Regions from separate parts of the Cupriavidus sp. MPR-AND1C genome, predicted to be linked through region 2. Evidence: riboswitches for the same ligand, from Rfam matches in the RefSeq annotation. Region 2 holds a riboswitch; the other holds the start of a gene.
The links. Region 2 has a riboswitch for glycine ahead of gcvT (glycine cleavage system aminomethyltransferase GcvT). Riboswitches for the same ligand answer to the same signal wherever they lie in the genome.
Positions count from the first base shown of each region.

Region 1: another riboswitch for glycine. It lies ahead of AC1RWI_RS26250 (D-amino acid dehydrogenase); the one in region 2 lies ahead of gcvT (glycine cleavage system aminomethyltransferase GcvT).

Region 1 covers NZ_JBXASU010000060.1:14,765-24,302, forward strand. The annotation lists gene AC1RWI_RS26230 (MFS transporter) at 1-727, shown strand, start outside; gene AC1RWI_RS26235 (MFS transporter) at 744-2,375, opposite strand; gene AC1RWI_RS26240 (helix-turn-helix domain-containing protein) at 2,563-3,480, opposite strand; gene AC1RWI_RS26245 (DUF3772 domain-containing protein) at 3,917-6,343, shown strand; gene AC1RWI_RS26250 (D-amino acid dehydrogenase) at 6,361-7,629, opposite strand; glycine riboswitch at 7,798-7,894, opposite strand; gene AC1RWI_RS26255 (hydrolase) at 7,993-8,679, opposite strand; gene AC1RWI_RS26260 (Bug family tripartite tricarboxylate transporter substrate binding protein) at 9,057-9,538, opposite strand, start outside.
Region 2 covers NZ_JBXASU010000023.1:81,941-91,478, reverse strand. The annotation lists gene AC1RWI_RS15270 (UvrD-helicase domain-containing protein) at 1-1,876, opposite strand, end outside; glycine riboswitch at 2,111-2,198, shown strand; glycine riboswitch at 2,220-2,370, shown strand; gene gcvT (glycine cleavage system aminomethyltransferase GcvT) at 2,470-3,609, shown strand; gene gcvH (glycine cleavage system protein GcvH) at 3,712-4,092, shown strand; gene gcvP (aminomethyl-transferring glycine dehydrogenase) at 4,194-7,115, shown strand; gene AC1RWI_RS15250 (DUF421 domain-containing protein) at 7,229-7,771, shown strand; gene AC1RWI_RS15245 (L-serine ammonia-lyase) at 7,803-9,179, shown strand; gene AC1RWI_RS15240 (EthD family reductase) at 9,271-9,538, shown strand, end outside.

The DNA.
Region 1 (9,538 bases), on a different contig from region 2:
ACTCGTCGCCGATGCGCTGGGCTGGCGTGCCGCCTTCGTGCTGCTGGCCGCCGGCTTCGCCTGCGTGGCCGCGATCCTGGTCAGCCTGGCACGCCGCGATGAAACGGCCGGCGATTGGCGGCGCGGGGCACCCGGCCCGCGGCCAGGACCCGCAACGCTGCTGAAATCCGCATGGGTGCGCCGGGTACTGTGCATGACCTTGCTGCTGGGCTTGCTCTGCCCGAGCGTGTTCGCCTTTGTGCCGACCTATCTCAAGCTCCACTTTGCCTTGTCCCTGGCGGCGGCCGGCGCCATCACGTCGATGCACGGCATAGGCGGGCTGCTGTACGCCGGCTTCGCGCCGGCGCTGATTCGCAGCGTGGGACGGCGGCGCCTGGCCAGGCTGGCGGCCGCGCTGCTTGGCGTGGGGATGGCCTGCATCGCACTTGGGCAACACTGGCTCTGGATTGCCGCGGGTTGCCTGTGCGCCGGCTGTGGCTACTACATCGTCCTGAATGCGATGCAGACCGCCGCCACGCAGATGGCACCTTCGCAACGCGCGAACGCCGTCGCCTTGTTTGCGTTCTGCCTGTTCGCCGGCCAGGGCCTTGGCGTGCTGCTAGCGGCGCGCCTGGTGGACACGGCCGGCATCCCGGCCTTGTTCGCCATCAGCGGCGCGCTCGTGATCCTGCTGATCCTGGAACTGTCCAGGCAACTGCTGCCGCGCCTGGACGCCACCCCGCCCTGATCCGGCGCAGGTGTGGTCAGCTGCCATCGGGTGCTGCCAGGTGGCGCACGACGGGCGGCGCGGCACCGCGGTGAAAGCTATGCACGCGCGTCTGGATCAGTTTGTCGTTCATGGTGTGGCGCTCGTGCTGGCGCAGATGCTCCAGCCACGACTCCACCAGGAAGGTCTCGATGAAGCGCCCGGGCGCGGCCAGGTCTTCGTAGACCCCCCAGGACAGCGCACCGCCGCGGCGGCGAATCCGGCGCATCTCCTGCACGGCCTTGCCAAACGCTGCCGCATCCTCGGGCGCGACCTCGTATTCCACGCAGATCATCACTGGCCCACGGTCGTGGGCCACGTCCAGTTCACCCGGGTGCAGAAAGCCTGAAGGCGCCAGGTCCAGCTCCGGCGAGATGCCCAGGCGCCACCGCAGCGCAGCGGTGCAAGCCAGGGCCAGCCCGGCTGCCGCTAGCATCAGGGCGGCGGGAATGCCCAGCAGCGCGGCGGTCTTGCCCCATAGCGCGCTCCCCGCGGTCATGGCGCCGAAGAACACGGTCAGGTAGGCCGCCAGCGCGCGTGCCTTGACCCAGCCCGCGGCGCTGCGCTGGGCGGCCACATTGAGCGTGGACAGTACCGCGATCCAGGCCAGCCCGGCAAACAGCAGTGCGGCTGCCAGCAGCCAGAAATGCCGCACATAGGCCAGCGCGAGCAAGCTCAGCGCGAACAGCAGGCTTGCCAGCACCACCATGCGATCGGCGCTGACCCGGCCGCGCAGCTTGGGGAGCACAAGCGCGCCGCCGACGGCGCCCAGGCCGATGCTGGCCAGCAGCAAGCCATATCCGCCCGGGCCGAGGCCCAGTTCCCGCCGGGCCACCAGCGGCAGCAGCGCCCAGCCGGCACTGCCGAAGAGAAAGAACGCGACCGCCCTGACCAGCACGACCCGCAGCAGCGGCGCGGCCTCCACATACCGCAGGCCGGCACGCACCGCCGAAAGGAAATGCTCGGGCGGCAGGTTCCGCCGGGCGGGCTCGGCCTTCCACCGGTACAGCACCAGCGTCACGCCCAGCACCGACAGCGCGTTGAGCAGAAAGACCACCGCGGGCCCGGAGAACGACAGGATCAAGCCACCCAGCGCAGGGCCGATCGCACGGCTGATATTGATCCCCAGGGAGTTCAGCGCAATGGCCGGCGGCAAGTCCGCCTTGTCGACCAGGTCCGGCACGATGGCCTGGAACGGCGGCGAGCTCATCGCCGCGCCGGTGCTCAGCAAAAATGCAGCCAGCAGCAGCACATGGGCGTTGACCAGGCCGGTGAGCGCAAGCACGCCCAGCGTGGTCGCCACCGCCAGCGTCCAAAGCTGCGCGAAGATCAGGTACTTGCGCCGGTCGACGATATCGGCCAGCACCCCGGACGGCAGGGCGAACAGGAACATCGGCAGGCTGCCCGCAGCCTGCACCAGGGCGACCATCAGGGGATCGGGGTCGAGCGACGTCATCAGCCAGCTGGCGCCTACGTCGTTCATCCAGGTACCCACATTGGACGCCACCGTGGCGATCCACAGCATCCGGAAAGTGCTGTACCGCAGCGGGCTCCACGGCGAGCCGGCTGCACCGGCGCTGCCGCGCTGCGCGGCGGGCGTGCCGGCTGAGCCGGCTTGAGAGTCATTCATGGCTTGGTCGCAAGTTGCTCAGGCACTGAAGGTGGCAATGCCAACAGTGGCACAGCCGCATTGTGTGGAGCACAGCGGGCGCCGTCTACCTATACCAAGGGACAATGGTCTTGTGCCTCGGCATCGGCATCGGCATCGGCATCGGCATCGGCATCGGCATCGGCGCACCATCCTTGCGCCCGGCGCGTCAGGCGTGAACCCTGCGGCGCCAGTTGCCGGGAGAGACGCCGACCGCTTGCGAGAACACGCGGGTGAAATGGCTTTGATCGGAGAAGCCGCAAGCCATTGCCACTTCCGCCAGGCAGAGTCCGGTTTCGCGCAGGAGCCCGCGGGCGCGCTCCAGGCGCTGGGCCGCCAGCCACTGATGGGGTGTCTGGCCAGTCGTATCCCGAAAGGCACGGGTGAAATGGCTACGCGACAGGTTGCAGGCGTCGGCGACGTCGGCAATGGACAGATCGCCATCGATCTTGGCGATCAGCATTTCCTTGGCCATCTCCACGCTGCGTTGCGACAGCAACCGGTTTGTCTTGGGCGTCGCGACGGAGCCATTCCCATAGCGCTCGACGAGATAGGTCCCGATCGTGAAGCCCAGCTGATCGACGAACAGCTTGCTGGCCATCCCGGGCTGGCTCAGTGCCGGCGCCGCCGCCTGGGCGAGATGCGCCAGCACCTGGTCTTGCTCTCCCGCCGCGCTGCGCAGCCCCAGGATGCGCGAGCGGCCTAGTTCCGCGCTGGTGCGCTCGATAAAGGTGCGGGAAATCTCCAGCAGGATGAAGTCGAAAAAACCATAAAAATCGGCTTTATAGTCTTCAAGGAAATTCCGGATATAGATGGAGTTATTTTCAAATTCGTGGGTGCTCGCGCGGCGCTCATGAAACACCCGGCGGCGATGGCCCGTGCACAGCGAAATCCCCACCAGAAAGCCGCGATGCGACGCCGAAGTGATAACCTGGCTCGCCTTCTCGCCGGGCGAGCTCTTGCGGAAAAAATGGATCTCGCTGCCGGTGAGCTTCTGATCCTTGGAGAGCTTTTCCGCGGCGCACCCGAATGCGTCGATCGATACAGGAGCTGCGTGCGGGAAGGAGGCTTTGGCGTTGACAGGCATGATCTCAGACGGGAATAAACCACCGCCATGAAAACCCACGCCGTGGCAGCACCGGCTGACCAAGAATAGCAGAGCTTGCAGGCAGCCCGCGTGAAACCTTGGATGGCACAGGTCGAGTGACGCAAGCGCCTGTTGCCTGCTGAAAACCAAGGGCGCGATGCCTTCTGTATAATTCAGGCTCTTTCAGGCAATTCTCCCGTATCAAGCGGCGTGCCAATCACGCGCCATCGCCAGTAGTCCGACTGACTATAGAGCACGCGCCGGCAAGATCGCTCCCCCGGCGCTCCGATCGGCTCCCATGCCGATCGCCGCGCGTCCGCCCAACATCCTGATCGTCGCCCGCCGGCCATCGACCGTCCGACGAGCCATGGCAATTCACGCGAACCTGCGCGATTGCCGGCCCGGCAAGCCGATCAGCAAAGATATTTCTCTTTCCATGAGCAAACTCCCCAGGCTCGTGCTGAGCCTTGTGCTGGTTGCGCTATTGCACCTGATCCCCACCGCGCTCCCGGCCGCAACCGCCGACACCACCTTGAATGCAGACGCGCCCGCCACCCGGCCGCCATCGCGCGCGGATGCCGTTGCCGAGCTCAAACGGCTCCAGACAGAGCAGGACCGCATCAAGCAACTGGCGTCGTCGCCCACCAGCGGCACGCAGCTCGAAGGGCTGGATGACGCCATCCACCAGTTGGCAAGCGACGTCGACAAGCTGAGCGCGGCGCTCACGCCCCAGCGCGCGCAGTTGCAGGCACAGCTCGACGTGCTCGGGCCGCCGCCCGCCGCCGGCACCACGCCAGAGGCGGCTGCTGTCGCACAGCAGCGGGCGGACCTGAACGCGCGCAAGGCCCAACTGGACAGCGGACTGAAGCAAGCGGCCGAGGTCAAGGGCAATGTCACCAACCTGAGCGAGCAGATCGCCAAGCTGCAGCGCAGCCGCTTGAAGAACCAGCTCGCGCTGCGGTCGGCCAGCATTCTCGGCACGGCATTCTGGGAGCCGTTGTTCGCGCCGAGCCAGGAGGACCAGCAGCGGCTGAGCGCGTTCATGGGGCAAGTCACCCCGTTGTGGGGCATGGCCTGGCAGCCCGGGCGGCAGACGGTCACCGCCCTGCTTCTGCTGCTTGCGATCGGCGTCTGGACCATCGGCCGACGGCTGATCGAGCGGGCGCTGGCATGGTTCTGCCTGACGCGCTTGCCCGAGAGCCGGCTGCGGCGCAGCGCGCTCGCGCTTGCCACGGTACTCGCGACGGTTGCGGCGACCGCCATCGCGGTGCAGGTTGTGTGTTTTGCTTTCGTCCCGCCGGGCGAACTGCCAGCTCAGGTGCAGGACCTGATCAGCGAACTCGGCAAGCTGACGCTGACGAGCGCGCTGATCGCGGGCCTGGGACGGGCATTGCTGTGCACGCACCATCCCTCATGGCGCGTGCCGGCGCTCGCCGACAAGGTCGCGCTGGCGATGCGTCCTTTCCCAAGTGTCCTCGCGGGCCTGCTGCTGATCGCCGGCACGCTCGAGCAACTCAACCGGACCGCGGACACAAGCCTGCAGGTGACCTTGCTAGGCCGCGGCCTGGTATCGCTTGTGGTGGTACTGACAATCGGCGCGGCGCTGCTGCGCGCCAACCGTGTGCGCACGAAGCTCGCCGCGGCAGGCGAGCGGCCTGAAGCGCGCTCCACCTTCGCCGGCCTGATCCACGCTGGCGTAACGGTGACGGTCGTCGCCTCGCTGATGGCGCTGCTGATCGGCTACATCACGTTCGCGCGCTTCCTGACCTACGAGCTTGTCTGGATCGACATCGTCCTGTGCAGCCTGTACCTGTTGACGCAACTGACCCGCGACGTCTGCGAAAGCGTGTTCAGCGCGCACCATCCAAGCGGCAAGGTCATCAAGCAGTTGTTCGGACTCGGGGACAGCCATCTCGCGCAGGCGTCGACGGTGCTCTCGGGGATCGGCACCAGCCTGTTGCTCCTGGTGGCCGTCATCGCGCTGCTGACCGGCGGCTTCGGCACCACGCCGAGCGACCTGCTCAACAGCCTGCTGACGATGCTCGGCGGCGAGCGGCTGCGCAGCCTCAACATCATGCCCGAGCGCATCCTGAACGCGGTCATCGCGCTCTCGGTCGGCACCTGCCTGCTGCGCTCGGTGCGGCGCTGGCTGGACGCGGAACTCCTGCCGAAGGTCTGCATGGAAGCGGGCCTGCGCGCATCGCTCATCACGCTGTTCAGCAACATCGGCTATGTGCTGATCGTGTTGCTGACGCTGTCGCTGCTGGGCGTCAGATGGGAAAACCTGGCCTGGATCGTCAGCGCGCTGTCCGTGGGCATCGGCTTCGGCCTGCAGGAGATCGTCAAGAATTTCGTGTCTGGGCTCATCCTGCTGACCGAGCGCCCGGTGAAGGTCGGCGACATGGTGAGCATCGGCGGCGTGGAAGGCGACATCAAGCGCATCAACGTGCGCGCAACAGAGATCCTGCTGGGCGACCGCTCGACCGTGATCGTGCCCAACTCGCAGCTGATCTCGCAGAACCTGCGCAACGTGACGATGAGCAACAGCACGCAAGGCGTCGCCACGCTGCTGCTCACCTTCCCGTTGAACATCGATCCTGAACAGGTGCGCGAACTGCTGCTCGACTCCTATCGGGAAAATGAGGCGATCCTCGACAAGCCCGCGCCATCCGTCACGTTCAGCCAGCTGGCGCCGAACGGGATCACGCTTAGCGTGACGGGCTACGTAGGCAGCCCGCGAATCGCCACCGCGACCAAGAGCGACCTGCTGTTCGAGATACTGAAGCGGCTGCGCGCGGCCGATATCTCGCTGTCGGTCCCGCAGACCTTGCGGGTGGAGAATATGGCCGCGCTTGGCGCGTAACGCGCCCTGCCGGCCCCTTACGGGGTCACCAGCGCCACCGGTTCCTGCACGCCATGCGCACGCCTGGCGCCCATGGCTTGCTGCACCACATCGCCGATCATGTCCGCGGTGACCGCCGACAGCGTCCATCCCAGGTGGCCGTGGCCGGTGTTGTAGAACACGCAGGACGCACGGCCCCGGCCCACGCGCGGCAGCATGGTAGGCATCATCGGCCGCAGGCCGGCCCAGGGCACCACGCTGCGCGTGCTGACACCGGGGAAGCACTGGTTGACCCACTCCACCAGCGGACGGATACGGTCGGCGCGGATGTCGCGGTTATAGCCGTTGAACTCCGCCGTGCCCGCCACGCGGAAGCGGTCAACGCCCAGGCGGCTGGTGACCAGCTTGGTCTCGTCGTCAAGCAGGCTCACGACGGGCGCGGCCGCCTGGCTTTGCGCGTCGTTCAGGTTGACGGTGATCGAATAGCCCTTGACCGGATAGATGTTGACGCGATCGCCAAGGCTGGCCGCCAGCGCCCGGCTGGCAGTGCCGGCACAGACGACCACGCCGTCGAACACGCGCGATTCGGCCTGCCGGCCGTCGCCGCTGACGATGGTGACCTGCCGGCCATCGGTGCTGACCGACTGGACATCCTGGTTGTACAGGCAACGCACGCCCAGGCGGTCGATGGCCGCGGCCATGCCGCTGGTGAACTTGTGGATGTCGCCGGTGGAGTCGCTCTGGGTGAAATAACCACCGTAGTACTGCCCGGCCAGGGTCGGCTCGATGGCGCGCATTTCTTCCGGCGTGACGGCGTGGCGCGCAAGACCGCCCTCGGCCAGCAGCTTCGACACCCTGCCGGCGTGCTCGAAGCCCGCCTTGTCGCGATAGATATGGAGGATGCCTTCCTTCTTCAGGTCGAAATCGATGCCTTCGGCCGCCGCCCAGGAGAACAGGTGGTCACGCGCGGCAATCGCCAGGCGCGTGGTCTCGATGGTGTTCTTGCGGTAGTGGGGAATGGCGGCGATGAACTCGGCGAACCAGGACAGCTTGTGCCAGCTGGGGCGCGGGTTGACCAGCAGCGGCGCATCGCTCTTGAGCATCCACTTGATGCCCTTGAGGATGGTGGACCAGTGGGTCCAGACTTCAGCGTTGGAAGCGGAAAGCTGGCCGCCGTTGGCGAACGAGGTTTCCATGGCGGCATAGCGGTGTTTTTCGAGCAGGGTGACCGAGAAACCGCGCTTGGCGAGCGCGTAGGCAGTGGTCACGCCGGTGATGCCACCACCGATAACGGCGATTGTCTTCATCTCTATGGTTCCAGGACGTCGGATGGGGGCCTCTTGCGCGGCATGCGCAAAAGACGCCCCCTCTGTCCTTGACCTGAGAGATTCACGATACGCCACTTTGGGGGTGGCGGGGATCGCTTGCTCCTTCGGTACCGCCGGCTGACGAGCGCCGGGGTTCTTCAGAGTTCAAACGTGATACCGGTCCTTTTGCCTGAGAGTTTCCGGGGCGGTTGCTCCTTCGGCGCCGCCCGGCGCTTGGCCAGGCAGTCTCTCCCGATATCAACTTTGCATGATGCCGCCCGGCAGTACCAGGCGGCATGGCTTGGAACTGTAGCACTAGTCTGACTGCCTGGGGAAGTTTCCTGCGGGTTCAGCGCGCGAATCTCAGCGGGCCGGAACCGGGGCGATCGACTCGTGCGGCGTGGCGGTGCGCTGCGCGGCCTTGTGCACCATGGTGTAGGCATAGTCCACGCCCATGCCGTAGGCGCCCGAGTGTTCCTTGACCAGCTTCATCACGGCGTCATAGCTGTCGCGGCGCGCCCAGTCACGCTGCCATTCGAGCAGCACCTGCTGCCAGGTTACCGGCACCACGCCGGCCTGCACCATGCGCTGCATGGCGTAGTCGTGCGCTTCCTTGCTGGTGCCGCCGGAGGCGTCGGCCACCATGTAGATCTCGTAGTCGCTGTCGTGCATCGCGGACAGCGCGAAGGTGGTGTTGCAGACCTCGGTCCACAGGCCGGCCACGATGATCTTCTTGCGGCCGTTAGCGGCCAGCGCGTCGCGCACCTTCTGGTCGTCCCACGAGTTCATCGAGGTGCGCTCCAGCGTCTGCTGGCCGGGGAATACGTCAAGCAGCTCGGGGTAGGTATAGCCGGAGAAAGACTCGCTCTCCACCGTGGTGATGGTGGTGGGGATATTGAAGATCCTGGCTGCCTTGGCCAAACCCACCGCGTTGTTCTTCATCGCCTGGCGGTCCATCGACTGCACGCCGAAGGCCATCTGCGGCTGGTGGTCGATGAAAATCAGCTGGCTGTTTTGCGGGGTCAGGACTTCGAGCTTGGCGTTGGTCATGATTTCTCTCTCTTTGGCTGTTTGGCTATCTGGCTATCTGGTTGAATTATTTAGAACGTCGTCTTTGGCGTCGATCCGTCCATGGGTTGAACTTTATGGCAGCGCCGGCCGACGATGTGATGAATTCGTCGGATAACTTATTCAATTTTATTGATTGATATTTCGAAGAACCTGGCGATGCCCCACGGACATCGGGCCACGCGAGACTCGCAGCCTTGGCGAGCGCACAGCCGCCGCGATATCGGCGGCGGCTCGGTGGCCATGGCCACCGAGCGCAATGCGGACTTCTGCGAGGGGGGGCTGCCGGCGTGCGCCGGCTTTCTGGTGGCGACCCGATGACAACGGATCTGGTGTCCGCCATCGTCTCCGCGCACTCTTTACTGCAGCTCGATCTTCGCGATCGCCGCCAGCCGCTTCCAGCGCGCGATCTCGTCCTTCTGGTAGTCGCGAAGTTCTGCCGGCGTGGACAGGATCAGCGAGGTGGACTGGCGCTGGTAGTACTCCTTGACGTCATCGGCGGCGCCGGCTTGGGCGAACAGTTCGCCAAGGCGTTGCGCAATGGGCGCAGGTGTCCTGGCGGAGACCGCCGCTGCCACCCAGTTATAGGCCAGGAAGTCCGGCACGCCGGCTTCGGCCGCGCTCGGCACGCCCGGCAGTAGCGGCGAGCGCTGGGGCGCGGTGTAAGCCAGCGCGCGCACCTTGCCGCCCTTGACCAGCTCAATCGCGCCGCTGGCATCCACCACGGCGAAGTCCACGTTGGCGGCCATCACGCCGTTGATCGCGTCGCCCGCGCCCTTGTAGGGCACGCCGGTGGTCTTCATGCGGCTTTGCTCGTTCAGCCATTCGCTGTACAGGGTGT
Region 2 (9,538 bases):
ACATCAGACGGCGCTCTTCCTCGATCTTCTCGTCGCTCATGTCCTCGTCTTCGCGGCAGTGGGGCAGGATGCCCTCTTCCACCCCGACCAGGAACACGTGCGGGTACTCCAGCCCCTTGGAGGCGTGCAGCGTCGACAGGCGCACCGCGTCGGGATCTTCCTCGCGGCCTTCGAGCATGCTCATCAGCGCCACCGTCTGGGTCAGCTCCAGCAGGTTCTTGCCCTCGTCGCCGAAACCATCGGCGGTGTCGAAGCCGGTGGCCTCCTCGCCCTCGCCCGTCGCCTCGGGCTTGGTGCCCTTGCGCTTGAGCCAGTCGAGGAACTCCAGCGTGTTGGTCCAGCGCGACTGGGCCTGGCGCTCATCGAAGGTGTCGTACAGGTAGGCCTCGTAGTGGATGCCTTCCATCATGTCGTCGAGCACCTGGGTGGCGGGATCGCTGGCCGCGCGCCCGGCCAGGCGCACCATGGCCTCGCAGAACACCCGCAGCGGCTCCAGCTGGCGCGGCTGGAGCTTGCCTTCGATGCCGCCCATCATGGCCGCCTCGAACAACGACACCTTGGCCTGGCCGGCGAAGGTGCCAAGCACTTCCAGCGTGGTGTTGCCCACGCCGCGCTTGGGCGTGGTGATGGCGCGGATGAAGGCGGGATCGTCCTCCGGGTTGGCGATCAGGCGCAGGTAGGCGCAGATGTCCTTGATCTCGGCCTTGTCAAAGAAGCTCTGCCCGCCCGAGAGCACATAGGGAATGCGCTCGCGGCGCAGGATCTGCTCGAACAGCCGCGCCTGGTGGTTGCCGCGATACAGGATGGCGTAGTCGCGGAACTGCGCGCGCCGCTCGAACTTGTGGGCCGACAAGCGGAATACGACCGACTCCGCCTCGTGCTCCTCATCGTTCATTGGGTTGACGGCAATGGGGTCGCCCATGCCGTGCTCGCTCCACAGCTTCTTGTCGAACAGCTTGGGATTGTTGGAGATGACCGCATTGGCCGCCTCCAGGATGCGCACGGTGGAGCGGTAGTTCTGCTCCAGCTTGACCACCTTCAGGTCGGGGAAATCGGTCTGCAGCAGCTTGAGGTTGTCCAGCGTGGCGCCGCGCCAGCCGTAGATGGCCTGGTCGTCGTCGCCCACCGCGGTGAAGGCCGGTGCGCGCAGGTGCGAGCCGCCGGCGAGCTGCTTGAGCAGCTGGTACTGGCAGGCGTTGGTGTCCTGGTACTCGTCCACCAGGAAGTAGCGCAGCCGGTTCTGCCAGCGCAGGCGCACCTCTTCGTTGCGCGCGAACAGCTCTGCCGGCAGGCGGATCAGGTCGTCGAAGTCCACCGCCTGGTAGGCATGCAGCGTAGCCACGTAGTTGCGGTAGATCAGCGCCGCCTGGTGATCGTCGGGGTTGTCGGCCTGGGCGATGGCGGTCTCGGGATCGACCATGCCGTTCTTCCACAGCGAGATGGTGCTCTGCACGCTGCGGATCAGCTTCTTGTCGGTGGAGGCGAGCTGCTCCTGCACCATGCCAAAGCAATCGTCCGAGTCCATGATGGAAAAGCGCGGCTTCAGGCCCACGTGCTCGGCCTCGGCGCGCAGGATCTGCACGCCCAGCGAGTGGAAGGTGCTCACCGTGATCTGCTTGATGGGGATGCGCTTGCCCTCGCGCGTGGTCTTGCCTTCCATCAGCTTGGCGATGCGCTCCTGCATCTCCTTGGCGGCCTTGTTGGTGAAGGTCACCGCGGCGATGTGCTTGGGCTGGAAGCCCTTGTCCTCGATCAGGTGCGCGATCTTCTGCGTGATCACCCGGGTCTTGCCCGAGCCAGCGCCGGCGAGCACCAGGCAGGGGCCGTCGAGGTAGCGAACGGCTTCGGATTGGGCAGGATTGAGTCCGTGGGTCATGCGAGGGCTGGTGGTGGTGCTGGGTGGCGGGATGGCCGGCAAGGCGGGCGCGGGCTTTTGCGCATGGCAAAAGCAGCACATGCACTGGCGCGGCCAAGGCCACGGGTGAAGCCTGCAGCACAGCAAAAGCCATCGGAGCCGCAGATGTTAACACGCCGGCCAGCCGGCCAGCGGCTGCGCCCGGGCTGGCGCGCGAGCGCGTTGACAAGCCCCCGAGGCTGGCTGTAGAGTCGCGCCATCCGACCGGGAGAGCGCGCAGATCTTGCGCCGCCGAAGGGGTATCACCCGAAAACTCTCAGGCACCATGGACTGGTTGGATCGGCTTGCAACATGCACACGATGCACGCCGTACTCTGGAGAGCGGCACCCGCCACTGATCGATTCCGTCGACAGCCTTGGTGAGCGTGCCCACCGAAGGGGCGCGCAAGGCTTGGGTTTCCGGTAAATGGAATCCGCCTTGTAATCTCTCAGGTATCGAGGACAGAGGGGTCATCCGCCGCAGCGGATCTGGCAGCGCTATGGCGCGCCGAATCCTGCGGCGGATGGCCCTTTTTTTGTTTTCGAACCGAGATTTGCCTTCCCCCGAGGATTCCATGACGCTCCAGGCCACGCCCCTCAACGCTATCCACCGCGCCCTCAGCGCCCGCATGGTCGACTTCGGCGGCTGGGACATGCCGGTCAACTACGGCTCCCAGATCGAGGAACATCACGCCGTGCGCACGGATGCCGGCATGTTCGACGTCTCCCACATGTGCGTGGTCGATCTCAATGGCGAGCATGTGCGTGCCTTCCTGCGTGGCCTGCTGGCCAACAATGTGGACAAGCTGCAAACGCCGGGCAAGGCGCTGTACTCCTGCATGCTGGACGAGAAGGGTGGCGTCATCGACGACCTGATCGTCTATTTCTTCGCCGAGGACCACTTCCGCCTGGTGGTGAATGCTGGCACCGCCAACAACGATATCGAATGGATCGCCGCGCGCAACGCCGCCACCAATAGCGGCGTGCGCATCACGCCGCGCCGCGGCGACAATGCGCCCGACGGCGTGGCTCCGCTGGCGATCGTCGCGGTGCAGGGCCCGAATGCCCGCGCCAAGGTGTGGAACGCCTTCCCCTCGACACAACCCAGCGAAGCCCTGAAGCCGTTCAACGCCGTCGTGGTGCAGGACCCCGCCCTTGGCGAAGTCATGGTGGCACGCACCGGCTATACCGGCGAAGACGGGTTCGAGCTGGTGGTGCCAGCCGAGAACGTGGCCGGCCTGTGGGAAAAGCTGATCGCCGAGGGCGTGCGCCCGGCGGGCTTGGGCGCGCGCGACACGCTGCGCCTGGAGGCCGGCATGAACCTGTACGGCCAGGACATGGATATCCACACCTCGCCGCTCAACGCCGGCCTGGCCTGGACCGTGGACTTGCAAAGCGAACGCGACTTCACCGGCAAGGCGGCCCTGGTCGCTGGCGGCAAGACCCAGCAGTTCGTCGGGCTGATCCTGCGCCCGGCCAACGGAAAAGCGGGCGGCGTGCTGCGCGCCCACCAGAAGGTCATCACCCCTGCTGGCGAAGGCGAAATCACCAGTGGCACCTTCAGCCCCTCGCTGTCCCAGTCCATCGCTTTTGCCCGCCTGCCGCTCGACGTTGCGCTCGGCGCCGAGGTGCAGGTCGAGATCCGCGACCGCAAACTCGCCGCGACTGTGGTTAAACTGCCGTTTGTGCGCAATGGCAAGGCACTCGTGAGCTGAAACGCTCGCACCGGTCACAGCGCGCCCGCCGGCGGTTACCCCGTCGAACTTCGACATCCCCCCGGCTGGCGCTGAATAACAAATTGAATCTGGAGCAATCCCATGAATTTCCCCGCCGACCTGAAATACACCGAGTCCCATGAGTGGGTGCGCGTCGAAGCCGACGGCACGCTGACCATCGGCATCACCGACCACGCGCAGGACGCGCTGGGCGACATCGTCTTCCTGGAACTGCCGGAAGTGGGCAAGTCGGTCGGCGCCGGCGACGCGCTGGCCGTGGTGGAATCGGTCAAGGCCGCGTCCGACATCTACGCGCCGGTGGCAGGCGAAGTGATCGCCATCAACGACGCCGCCGCGGCCGCGCCGGAAAGCGTCAATGCCGACGCCTTCGACGCCTGGCTGTTCAAGCTCAAGCCGGCCAACAGCGACGACGTGAACGGCCTGATGTCGGCCGACGCCTATAAGGCCAACGTCGGCGCCTGATGCCAGATCGTCATTCCCGCGCCACGGGAATGACGGATAAAGACTGCCGCGACGCGGACCGGGCCGACCACCCGCCGCACCGCTCCCACGAGATTCTTGCCATGAACGCCCCTTTGCCCATGACTGCCGCCCAAGTTGCCCGGCCCACGCTGGCCGAACTGGAGGCGCGCGACGCCTTCGCCTCCCGCCATATCGGCCCCGACGCCGCCGAACAACAGCACATGCTCAAGGTGCTGGGCTATGACAACCGCGCCGCGCTGATCGACGCCGTCATCCCCGCCGCCATCCGCCGCCGCGACGGCATGCCGCTGGGCGAGTTCACCGCGCCGCTGACCGAAGAAGCCGCGCTGGCCAAGCTGCGTGGCCTGGCCAGCAAGAACCGCGTGCTCAAGAGCTTTATCGGCCAGGGCTACTACAACACGCTGACCCCGGGCGTGGTGCTGCGCAATATCTTCGAGAACCCGGCCTGGTACACCGCCTACACGCCCTACCAGCCCGAAATTTCCCAGGGCCGCCTGGAAGCCATGCTGAACTTCCAGCAGATGGTGACCGACCTGACCGGCCTGGACATCGCCAATGCGTCGATGCTGGATGAAGGCACGGCGGCCGCCGAGGCCATGACGCTGCTGCAGCGCGTCAACAAGCACGCCTCCACCACTTTCTATGTCGCGGACGACGTGCTGCCGCAAACGCTGGAAGTGGTACGCACCCGCGCGCTGCCGCTGGGCATCGAAGTCAAGGTTGGCCCCGCTGCCGAAGCGGCCGGTGCCCATGCCTTCGGCGTGCTGCTGCAGTACCCCGGCGTGAACGGCGATGTGGCGGACTACCGTGCCATCGCCGACGCGGTGCACGCCGCTGGTGGACTGGTGGTGGCTGCCGCCGACCTGCTGGCGCTGACCCTGATCGCCGCGCCCGGAGAGTGGGGCGCCGACGTGGCGGTGGGCAACTCGCAACGCTTTGGCGTGCCGCTCGGCTTTGGCGGCCCGCACGCCGGCTACATGGCGGTCAAGGATGCCTTCAAGCGCTCCATGCCCGGCCGCCTGGTGGGCGTGACCATCGACGCGCAAGGCAACAAGGCGTATCGCCTGGCCCTGCAAACGCGCGAGCAGCATATCCGCCGCGAAAAAGCGACGTCGAACATCTGTACGGCACAGGTGCTGCTGGCCGTGATGGCCTCGATGTACGCCGTGTACCACGGCCCGCAAGGCCTCAAGCGCATCGCCCAGCGCGTGCACCGCCTGACGGCCACGCTGGCCGGCGGCCTGGAGCAACTGGGCTACGCGCGCACCAACGCCACCTTCTTCGATACGCTGACGCTGGAAACCGGCTTCAACACCGAAGCCCTCCACGCCTCGGCCACCGCGCGGGGCATCAACCTGCGCCACGCCGGCGCCACCCGCATCGGCATCTCACTGGACGAGACCGCCTCGCGCGAGGACGTCGTCGCCCTGCTGGAAATCTTCGCCCACGGCAAGCCGGTGCCCGGCTTCGATGCACTCGAAGCCGCCGCGCAAGACGCGTTCCCGGCCGGCCTGGCGCGCCAGAGCGCCTACCTGACGCACCCGGTGTTCAACACGCACCACGCCGAGCACGAAATGCTGCGCTACCTGCGCATGCTGGCCGACAAGGACCTGGCGCTGGACCGCACCATGATCCCGCTGGGCTCGTGCACCATGAAGCTCAACGCCACCAGCGAGATGATCCCGGTGACGTGGCCCGAATTCAGCAAGATCCACCCGTTCGCGCCGCTGGACCAGACGGTCGGCTACCGCGAGATGATCGACCAGCTCGAAGCCATGCTGTGCGCCGCCACCGGCTACGCGGCGGTGAGCCTGCAGCCCAATGCCGGCTCGCAAGGCGAATACGCCGGCCTGCTGATCATCCATGCGTACCACGCCAGCCGTGGCGAAAGCCACCGCGACATCTGCCTGATCCCGTCCTCCGCGCACGGCACCAACCCGGCGTCGGCACAGATGGCCGGCATGAAGGTGGTGGTGGTGGCCTGTGACGAGAACGGCAACGTCGACCTGGAAGACCTGGCGAAGAAGGCCGAGCAGCACAGCAAGAACCTCGCCGCGATCATGATCACCTACCCGTCTACGCACGGCGTATTCGAGCAGGGCGTGCAGCAGATCTGCGACATCGTGCACAAGCACGGCGGCCAGGTCTACGTCGACGGCGCCAACATGAACGCCATGGTCGGCACCGCCGCGCCGGGCCAGTTCGGTGGCGACGTGTCCCACCTGAACCTGCACAAGACCTTCTGCATCCCCCACGGCGGTGGCGGCCCGGGCGTTGGCCCGGTGGCGGTCGGTGCGCATCTGGCTGACTTCCTGCCCAACCAGGACAGCGTGGGCTATCGCCGCGACGACCAGGGCATCGGCGGCGTGTCCGCCGCGCCGTTCGGCTCGGCCAGCATCCTGCCGATCTCGTGGATGTACATCGCCATGATGGGCTCGGCCGGCCTGACCGCCGCCACCGAGAACGCCATCCTGGCCGCCAACTACGTGGCGCGCCGCCTGTCGCCGCACTTCCCCGTGCTCTACACTGGCCAGCACGGCCTGGTGGCGCACGAGTGCATCCTGGACGTACGCGCGCTGCAAAAGACCACCGGCATCTCCAACGAGGACGTGGCCAAGCGCCTGATGGACTACGGCTTCCACGCCCCCACCATGAGCTTCCCGGTGCCGGGCACGCTGATGATCGAGCCGACCGAGAGCGAGGCCCTGCACGAGCTGGACCGCTTTATCGACGCGATGATCGCCATCCGCGCCGAGATTGCCCGCGTGGAAGACGGCACCTTCGACCGCGAGGACAACCCGCTGAAGAATGCGCCGCACACCGCCGCCGTGATCACTGCCGACGTGTGGGAACACAAGTACACGCGCCAGGAAGCCGCCTACCCGGTGGCCGCGCTGCGCACGCAGAAGTACTGGCCACCCGTTGGCCGTGCGGACAACGTGTACGGCGACCGCAACCTGTTCTGCGCCTGCGTGCCGATGAGCGAGTACACCGAAGAGTAAGCTGGCATGAGGCCGGGGCGGCTGCGCGTTGCGGCGGCCCCGACGCATCGCCCTCGCGCTATGCTCTGTGTGGATGCGCGGCCACCCGGCCGTGCCCGGAATGCGGAGCACGCATGTGGAATCTCAGCGCCCCATGGTGGGAATTCGTCCTGCGCGGACTGATCGTCTACGGCAGCCTGCTGGTGCTGCTGCGGCTGTCCGGCAAGCGTCAGATCGGGCAGCTTACCTCGCTCGACCTGGTGCTGCTGCTGGTGCTGTCCAACGCCGTGCAGAACGCCATGAACGCCGGGGACAACTCCGTCACGGCCGGGTTGATCCTGGCGGTGACGCTGGTCGGCGCCAACCTTGTGCTGGCGTGGCTGAGCTGGTGCAGCCGGCGCTTCGAGAACGTCGTCGAGGGGCGCCCGCAGGTATTGATCCACGACGGCATGGTCTTCGGTGACGTGATGAAGCGCGCCTTCGTGACCCGCGACGACCTGCACAAGGCACTGCGCCATGCGGGGTGCGAGCGCGTTGCCGATGTGCATTTCGCGATCCTCGAGAACGACGGCACCATCAGCGTGCTGATAAAGAAAGACGTGCCACCCCCGCCGCCCGATGCGGCGGGTTCGCTGTGGCGCGCCCCCATCAATCAGGACACGGACGCGCCGGTCTGACCCCGGCGCGAGCCAACCCCAGGAGCCTACCGTGGCTGTCAGCGTCTTCGACCTGTTCAAGGTGGGCATCGGCCCATCAAGCTCGCACACCGTTGGTCCGATGCGCGCCGCGCTGATGTTCGCCCAGGGCCTGGCGCGCGACGGCCTGTTGCCGCAGGTGGCCAGCGTGCGCGTGGAGCTGTATGGCTCGCTCGGCGCCACCGGCCGCGGCCACGGCACCGACAAGGGCGTGATCCTCGGCTTGCTGGGCGAAGCGCCCGACACCATCGACCCCGACACCATCGACGTGCGGCTGGCCGCGCTGCGCGCCAGCCGCACGCTCTCGCTGCTGGGCACGCATCCCGTGCCCTTCGTGGAGAAGGAGCACATCGTCTTCTACCGCCGCGAGGCCATGGCCGAGCATCCCAACGGCATGAAGTTCCACGCCTTCAATGCCGGCGGCGAGCGCATCCGTGAAGGGCGTTACCTGTCGGTGGGCGGTGGCTTCATCATCACCGCCGGTGCAGCCAATACGCATATCCTGGAGGCTGACCAGCAGTTGCCGCATCCGTTTCGCAGCGGGCGCGCGATGCTGGAGATGGCAGCCGCCAGCAAGAAGAGCATTGCGCGGCTGATGATGGAAAACGAATGCGTGTGGCGCAGCGAAGCCGAGGTCAATGCCGGCCTGCTGCAGATCTGGGCCGTGATGCAAGCCTGCGTGGCACGCGGCTGCCGCACCGACGGCGAGTTGCCCGGGCCGTTCAAGGTCAAGCGCCGCGCCCACGACCTGTTCCGCAACCTCACCGAGCACGCCGAGCGCGCGCTGGCCGATCCGCTCTCGGTAATCGACTGGGTCAACCTCTATGCGATCGCCGTCAACGAGGAAAACGCCGCCGGCGGCCGCGTGGTCACCGCGCCCACCAACGGCGCCGCCGGCATCATCCCGGCCGTGCTGCATTACTACGACCGCTTCGTGCCGGGCGCCAACCCGCAAGGCGTGATCGACTTCCTGCTGACAGCCGGCGCCATCGGCATGCTCTACAAGCTTAATGCCTCGATCTCCGGCGCCGAGGTCGGCTGCCAGGGCGAGGTCGGCGTGGCCTGCTCGATGGCCGCCGGCGCCCTGGCCGCCGTGATGGGCGGCACGCCGGAGCAGGTGGAGAACGCGGCCGAGATCGGCATGGAGCACAACCTCGGGCTGACCTGCGACCCGGTCGGCGGGCTGGTGCAGATTCCCTGCATCGAGCGCAACGCCATGGCCTCGGTGAAGGCCGTGAACGCGGCGCGCATGGCGTTGCGCGGCGACGGCATGCACTATGTGTCGCTCGACTCCGTGATCAAGACCATGCGCGAGACCGGCGCCGACATGAAGACCAAGTACAAGGAAACCGCGCGTGGCGGCTTGGCGGTGAATATCGTGGAGTGCTGAGGCCGCCCCGCCAGCGCAAGCGAATGCACGCTTTCTGCTACGCTTGCCGAGCATTTACCCCCAATTCGATCCGATCCAACTGGAGTCCGGCATGATCAAGATCAGCTTTCTCTATCCGCACAGCAAGGGCGGCAAGTTCGACATGGATTACTACCTGCAGCGCCACATGCCGCGCGCCATCGCGCTGTTTGGCGCGCACCCGGGCTATCGCGGCGTGGCGGTGGAACGCGGTCTGGGCGCCGGCGCGCCGGGTTCAGATCCGGCCTTCACGGTGATGTGCCATTTCCTGTTCGAGTCCGTGCCTGACTTCGTTGCCGCCGCCAAGGCCGCCGGCAACGAGCTGCAGCTCGATATCCCCA